3 regions of the Providencia sp. R33 genome follow, and region 1 is predicted to be linked to each of the others. Evidence: predicted binding sites of a transcription regulator. Region 1 holds the regulator's gene; each other region holds the start of a gene.
The links. The regulator CRP, encoded in region 1, controls carbon source genes, mostly activating them, when cyclic AMP is high. The targets are predictions, from matches to a motif close to ATGTGANNNNNNTCACAT.

Region 2: the regulator CRP is predicted to act here: its motif matches at 824-841, upstream of gntK (gluconokinase).
Region 3: the regulator CRP is predicted to act here: its motif matches at 1,333-1,350, upstream of fadL (long-chain fatty acid transporter FadL).

Annotation. Positions count from the first base shown of each region.
Region 1 is NZ_CP072453.1:4,083,378-4,085,657, reverse strand. It holds gene J6836_RS19155 (phosphoribulokinase) at 1-175, shown strand, start outside; gene J6836_RS19150 (OsmC family protein) at 266-667, opposite strand; gene crp (cAMP-activated global transcriptional regulator CRP) at 1,024-1,656, shown strand; gene J6836_RS19140 (hypothetical protein) at 1,848-2,280, shown strand, end outside.
Region 2 is NZ_CP072453.1:4,199,222-4,201,501, forward strand. It holds gene gntK (gluconokinase) at 976-1,518, shown strand; gene gntU (gluconate transporter) at 1,515-2,280, shown strand, end outside.
Region 3 is NZ_CP072453.1:906,736-909,015, forward strand. It holds gene fadL (long-chain fatty acid transporter FadL) at 1-1,160, opposite strand, end outside; gene J6836_RS04225 (YfcZ/YiiS family protein) at 1,514-1,810, shown strand; gene fadI (acetyl-CoA C-acyltransferase FadI) at 2,083-2,280, shown strand, end outside.

The DNA of each region.
Region 1 (2,280 bases):
TATTCGCTTTCGTGGGCTTGAACAGATCGATTTTCCCTACCTGCTATCAATGATATCAGGCTCTTTTATCTCTGCGATGAATACTATTGTGGTACCTGGAGGGAAATTAGGCTTAGCGATGGAATTAATTATGACACCAATAGTTGAAAAACTAATTAGTCAAAAACATAGCTAAATTGCTTTTTGATTATTAAACAAGATGCTTACCATTAATTAAGATAAGCATCTTTCAATTCAAATATATTAATAATAATTAAATTTATTTTTAATTTCTTATTTCAAAGCTGTGGGTCACTTCCACAGTTTTTTCTAACATCAACGCGACCGAACAATATTTTTCAGCCGAAAGTTGAACCGCACGTTCAACGGCTTTATCCGTTAATTCATTCCCTGTTACAATAAAATGCAAATGAATTTTAACGAAATAGCGTGGCGCTTCTTCGCGACGCTCGGAGGTTAATTTCACTTCACAGTCGGTAATGTCATTACGACCTTTTTGTAAGATGGATACCACGTCAATCGCGCTACAACCGCCCGCTGCCATTAACACCATCTCCATTGGGCTTGGTGCTTTATCGCCTGCGTTACCATCCATCATCACTTGGTGGCCTGACGCTGACTCACCTAAAAAAGAGAGTCCTTCTACCCATTTAACTCTTGCTTCCATTTTATTCCCCTTGAAATGAAATCGATTTAAAGGCTACATTGTTCCATAGATATAATGAATGTTATATCAGCTTTATTCTGCTGAAGCGATACAGGGAAGACTTTCTGTATTGAATATGCTACAAACAATACTTAGTTGATAGGATTAAGATCAAAACTCAACGTTGTATTTGATTATATTATAGTGTTGATATCAATTTGTTTACCCTAACCATGAAAAGCGATTGATGCAATGTTGCTCTTCCTATTATTTAGGGTATATAAGACAAATTAATATGCTAAGCTAGTGACTTTAAAGCCAGCCTTTCTGGTACGCTTTTTCCGGATGGCTGCAATAACATACAGAGGATAACGCTAATGGTTCTCGGCAAGCCACAAACAGACCCTACTCTTGAATGGTTTTTGTCACACTGCCATATTCATAAGTATCCATCCAAGAGCACACTGATCCATCAGGGTGAGAAAGCAGAAACCCTTTACTACATAGTTAAAGGTTCAGTGGCTGTTTTAATCAAAGATGAAGAAGGCAAAGAAATGATCCTCTCCTACCTGAATCAGGGGGATTTCATTGGTGAGCTTGGATTATTTGAAGAAGGGCAAGAACGTACTGCGTGGGTTAGAGCAAAAATCGCCTGCGAAGTTGCTGAAATTTCTTACAAAAAATTCCGTCAATTGATTCAGGTTAACCCTGATATCTTAATGCGCCTCTCTGCGCAAATGGCAAGCCGCCTACAAACCACGTCAGAAAAAGTGGGCAACCTCGCCTTCTTAGACGTGACAGGTCGTATTGCACAAACGTTACTGAATCTAGCCAAACAACCTGATGCCATGACGCATCCAGACGGGATGCAAATCAAAATCACCCGTCAGGAAATTGGCCAAATCGTTGGTTGTTCCCGTGAAACTGTCGGCCGTATTTTGAAAATGCTGGAAGATCAAAACTTAATCTCCGCGCATGGTAAAACCATTGTTGTTTACGGTACACGATAATTAACCTTTCGCCTCACTCCCTTGGTGGGGCGCACCTTTTTGAATAGCGTTATATCCTAAGTATAACGCTATTTCCCCAAAATACGGTTGTTTTATATATCATTTTTAATGAGTGTCGTTTCTTTATATTTTTCTGACTAATAATCAAACTAAGATAATGGGAGTTAACCATTATTAGGAGATTATTTGTTGTGAAATTAGATGTCAACGTCAATAAATTAGCCAGAATATCGAATAACACAAGTAATAAAAATATTGTTTTCCGAAGCCCGTCAATCATTGATAATTTAAGTATTATTAAGACATTCAATTCTGAGAATTATAAGAAAATAAACTTCGCGACTCTGACTTGTGAGTTTCAAGAAAGAGCACAACCCGAGCTAAATCGCCTCCCCTATTCACCACCTGTTGAAAAACTATTATTACCTTATACCTATCATGAAGATGATTTAATTTCCCCATCAAATATCGTTAAAAACAACATCACTATAAAAAATAATACGCCAATAAAAATTAAACTGGAATATACACCTATGAAAACCACCAACTCTAATGCTGAATTAATTAACATAGACCGAAAAAATTTTTTAATTAACGATTTTGGTATCAATAAAATAAAACAAT
Region 2 (2,280 bases), 120 kb from region 1:
GTGTGGTTTAATATAGCCTTAAAGCTAAACTTCGGCGTATTCACTAAAAGTATTGGCTGCTCTCGGCTACTCAGGTCACATACTTATGTATGCTCCCTGAGATATCCTCAATTTGCCGCCTACCTATAATTCGAATTATTTAGGGAAATAGTGTGGTTTAATATAGCCTTAAAGCTAAACTTCGGCGTATTCACTAAAAGTATTGGCTGCACTCACCAACTTTAGTCACATACTTATGTATGCTCCCTGAGATATCCTCAATTTGCCGCCTACCTATAATTCGAATTATTTAGGGAAATAGTGTGGTTTAATATAGCCTTAAAGCTAAACTTCGGCGTATTCACTAAAAGTATTGGCTGCTCTCACCAACTTTAGTCACATACTTATGTATGCTCCCTGAGATATCCTCAATTTGCCGCCTACCTATAATTCGAATTATTTAGGGAAATAGTGTGGTTTAATATAGCCTTAAAGCTAAACTTCGGCGTATTCACTAAAAGTATTGGCTGCTCTCGGCTACTCAGGTCACATACTTATGTATGCTCCCTGAGATATCCTCAATTTGCCGCCTACCTATAATTCGAATTATTTAGGAAAATAGTGTGGTTTAATATAGCCTTAAAGCTAAACTTCGGCATATTCACTAAAAGTATTGGCTGCACCCACCAACTTTAGTCACATACTTATGTATGCTCCTAGGGCTTAGCTCGATTGCCGCCTAGCGACACCACGAATTATTTAGAGGAATACGAAAGGTAGTAGTTAACTAATTTCAATATCGTTAGCTTTGCTTTTTTCTTCACCTATCTTCAATAAAGTCAGATTGAGATTAACATCACAGATCTGTTCTCTTATTCGCCAATTTGATTGCAATAAATCCGTACTGATAATAATGTTACCCGTAACAAAGTTACCGGTAACATTATGCCGGATGATGAAAAGAATAGAACAACGATAAAGTCTGAGGAGTTTCCTATGAGTGATACCCAAAAACAAAATTACACTTTTGTCCTGATGGGGGTATCGGGCAGCGGTAAATCAGCTGTGGCGAACGGTGTTGCACAGCAATTACAAGCCGCTTTTTTAGATGGTGACTTTCTGCACCCTAAAGCGAATATTTTAAAAATGGCGTCAGGGCATGCCCTTAATGATGAAGATCGCCAGCCTTGGTTGGAGGCATTGAATCAAGCCATTTTTGCGATGCAAAGAACCAATGATATTTCGTTAGTCGTGTGCTCAGCACTGAAGAAAAAATACCGGAATATTTTAAGAGAAGATAATAAAAACTTATTTTTTATCTACTTAAAAGGCGATGCTAACGTGATAGAAGAACGACTCAAAGCGCGTAAAGGGCACTTTTTCAAACCTGAAATGCTCAAAACGCAATTTGCGACCTTAGAAGAGCCTAACGAAGCAGAAACTGATGTGCATGCTGTGGATATTCGTCAATCTCTTGAAGACGTCATCGGTAATACCTGCTCAACGATTACACAGATTGTTTCGGGAGATACAGTATGAATACCGTTGAAACACTTAGTACACTGACATTAGTGCTCACCGCAGTGGGCTCCGTTGTCTTACTGCTATTTTTAGTGATGTATGCACGCTTACATGCTTTTGTAGCCTTAATGATTGTCTCCATTGGTGCTGGCTTATTTTCAGGGATGCCAGTGCAACAAATCACTGAAACCATGCAAAAAGGGATGGCTGGGACTCTAGGCTTCTTGGCAATCGTAGTTGCACTCGGTGCCATGTTTGGCAAAATTTTGCATGAAACAGGCGCATTAGACCAAGTCGCTAATAAATTGCTTAACCTGTTCGGTGAAAAACGTGCGCATTATGCTGTGGGGATCGCAGGGCTTATCTGTGCTTTACCCCTGTTTTTTGATGTAGCAATTGTCTTATTGATTGGTGTTGTTTTTGCAGTTGCTAACCGTACTGGCCATAACGTTGTTCGCTTGGCAATTCCATTATTTGCAGGGGTCGCGGCGGCTGCAGCCTTCTTACTGCCGGGGCCAACGCCAATGCTTGTTGCATCACAAATGGGCGCGGATTATGGCTGGATGATCCTAATTGGCTTATGTGCTGCTATCCCAAGTATGATTTTAGCGGGGCCATTATTCGGGAGTTTTATCAGTAAGTTTGTCCATATTGATATTCCTGCGGATTACCAAGCGCCGAAAACAGAGCATGGCAAAATGCCAAGTTTTGGATTCAGCTTATGTTTAGTGTTATTCCCGTTAGTCCTTGTCGGTTTAAAAACCATTGGAACCCATTTTG
Region 3 (2,280 bases), 1.6 Mb from region 1:
GCATAGGTCGTACCCGCACTTAACCAGTAACGGTCTTGGTCAGGAATCGAAATTGAGCGGTATTCAGAACGAACTGGACTTTCATCATAGGCAATACCAGTGCGGAACGTCCAGTTATCATCATAGAAATAGGTCGTACCGAGGGCTAAACGCCATGCATCTTTAAAATGTTCTGGCTTGTGGAATAGAGGGTCACTGCTTCCATGTTTACGGTAAGCGGTTAACTCTTTAAACTCGCTCCATCCCGTATAAGAGACGCTATAGTGCATTGCCCATTTTGGTGCGACTTTGTGATAACCTGAAAATTCCCAGATATCAGGTAAATTGAGGTCGAGCTTACCATCAATTTTTTCACCGCCAGTTCCATTTAATGCTGCAATTGATTTTGGTATGTCGTTGGAATACTTACCATCTTCAAATTTGACTTTAACTTTTGAACGGTAGCTTAAGCTTAAACGGTTATCGTCATTAATTTCATATAAAATACCTGCATTCCAGCCATAACCCCAGTCATCACCTGTTAATTTAGCCATCGTGGTATTTGCCGGGAAAGCGGGAAGCTTTCCTCCGCTAATTATTGGTGCTAATGCACCTAGATCGCCAGCATGGCGAGTAATTTCTGCATCGGCATAAACAGCATTAACGCCTAAGCCAAAACTAAAGTTGTTATTAACTCGGTATGCGCCGCTTAAATTTAAGTTAACAGTTTTTAAATCGGTTTTTCCGCCAATAGGGCCCGCTGCGTAATTTTTATTAAAATCTGTCGCTAAGCCGAAGTTTGTTGTCATTGACGTACCAACGGCCCATTTATCATTAATTGGGAAAATAAAGTGGGCATTAGGTACAACCGCACTTGGTGCAATATCATTTGCAGTTGTATTACTATGAAGCGGAGAACCACCTTTACCTTTAATATCAACCGTCGGGTCAATATACACCGCACCCACAGACAGAGATGGTCGGTCAAATAGCATCATCGCAGCAGGGTTACGGCTACCTTCACTTGCGTTGTCGCCCATCGCACCAGCACCCGAAAATGCGCGTCCCAGTGCGGATGTAGAATATTCATTTAGTAAGAAACCCGCCGCGCCGGTGTTAGAAGATACAATTGCCACTGCTATTGCTAAAGCTGATTTCGAAAACAGGTTTTTCTGGCTCATGACCAAAACCCTCTTATGTTTTATTTTAAATAAAGCGACTTCTATCGCAAGAAGCGCAGAATTGTAGGGTCCATTGCCGTCATGACAAATCAGACCAGTTACTAGAGTATAGGTCTGACCACCTGATATGTTGCAAGCTTGTTTTGTATTTATTGTGACTTCGTTTTCAAAAATGCGATGTATTTAACAAAATCGCAACATTAGGTGACTATTTTGGAGCAATAAATAATCAAATACGGGGTAAGATCAAACTTATGTTTAATTATTAGCAATAAGTTTTGATACATACTGGTTTTTATCACTTTTTCAGCGTTATGATAGCCACTTAACAGTTTGTTTATTTGGAGAGTAAAATGACTGATGCGATTAACCGTTGTAGTGCGGATGAAACAGCAGCTTGCTGTTGTGTGGATGTAGGCACAGTGCTGGATAATAAAGACTGTACTGCGTCGTATCAGCATGTTTTTGCCACCCAAGGTGAAGCGGAATCCATGTTGAAGATGCTCACAGAAAAAGCGAAGTCTGTTGAGTCAGATCCCTGTGCGATTAACCACACTTTAAAACAAGTTAATGATGGTGTTGAACTGAGCGCAGAATTTAGTTTTAGCTGTGAAGCAGAAAGTCTGATTTTTCAGTTAGGCCTTCGTTAATCAAACGTTTGAATTCATTAATTGAACCCTTCTATTGTCATAGCACCTTTTATTAGACGCTAAGTAATAGAAGGGTTTTTTATATTTGTTAAATCCATTCCTTTTCTTTTCAGCACTATTTTTATACCAACTTGCGTGCGCGCTCCCATTTTTTAGTCAATGCAATTGATAATTGTGAAAGTTATGTTAACAATCATTACAGGTCAGACCTCTTTCGGCCCATCGTGAAAAAATAAACAATAATTTTTATTTATGCTTTTGCAGGAGCGACCATGAATCAACATTCCCACCATGGTGACAGTACATATTCAACAAAAGAGCGCATTGCCATTGTTAGTGGCTTACGTTTGCCGTTTGCAAAGCAGTCAACAGCCTATCAAGGCATTGCTGCTGTGGATTTAGGCAAAGCGGTTGTCGCTGAATTATTAGTTCGTAGCGATTTAGATAATCAGTTGATTGAACAACTTGTC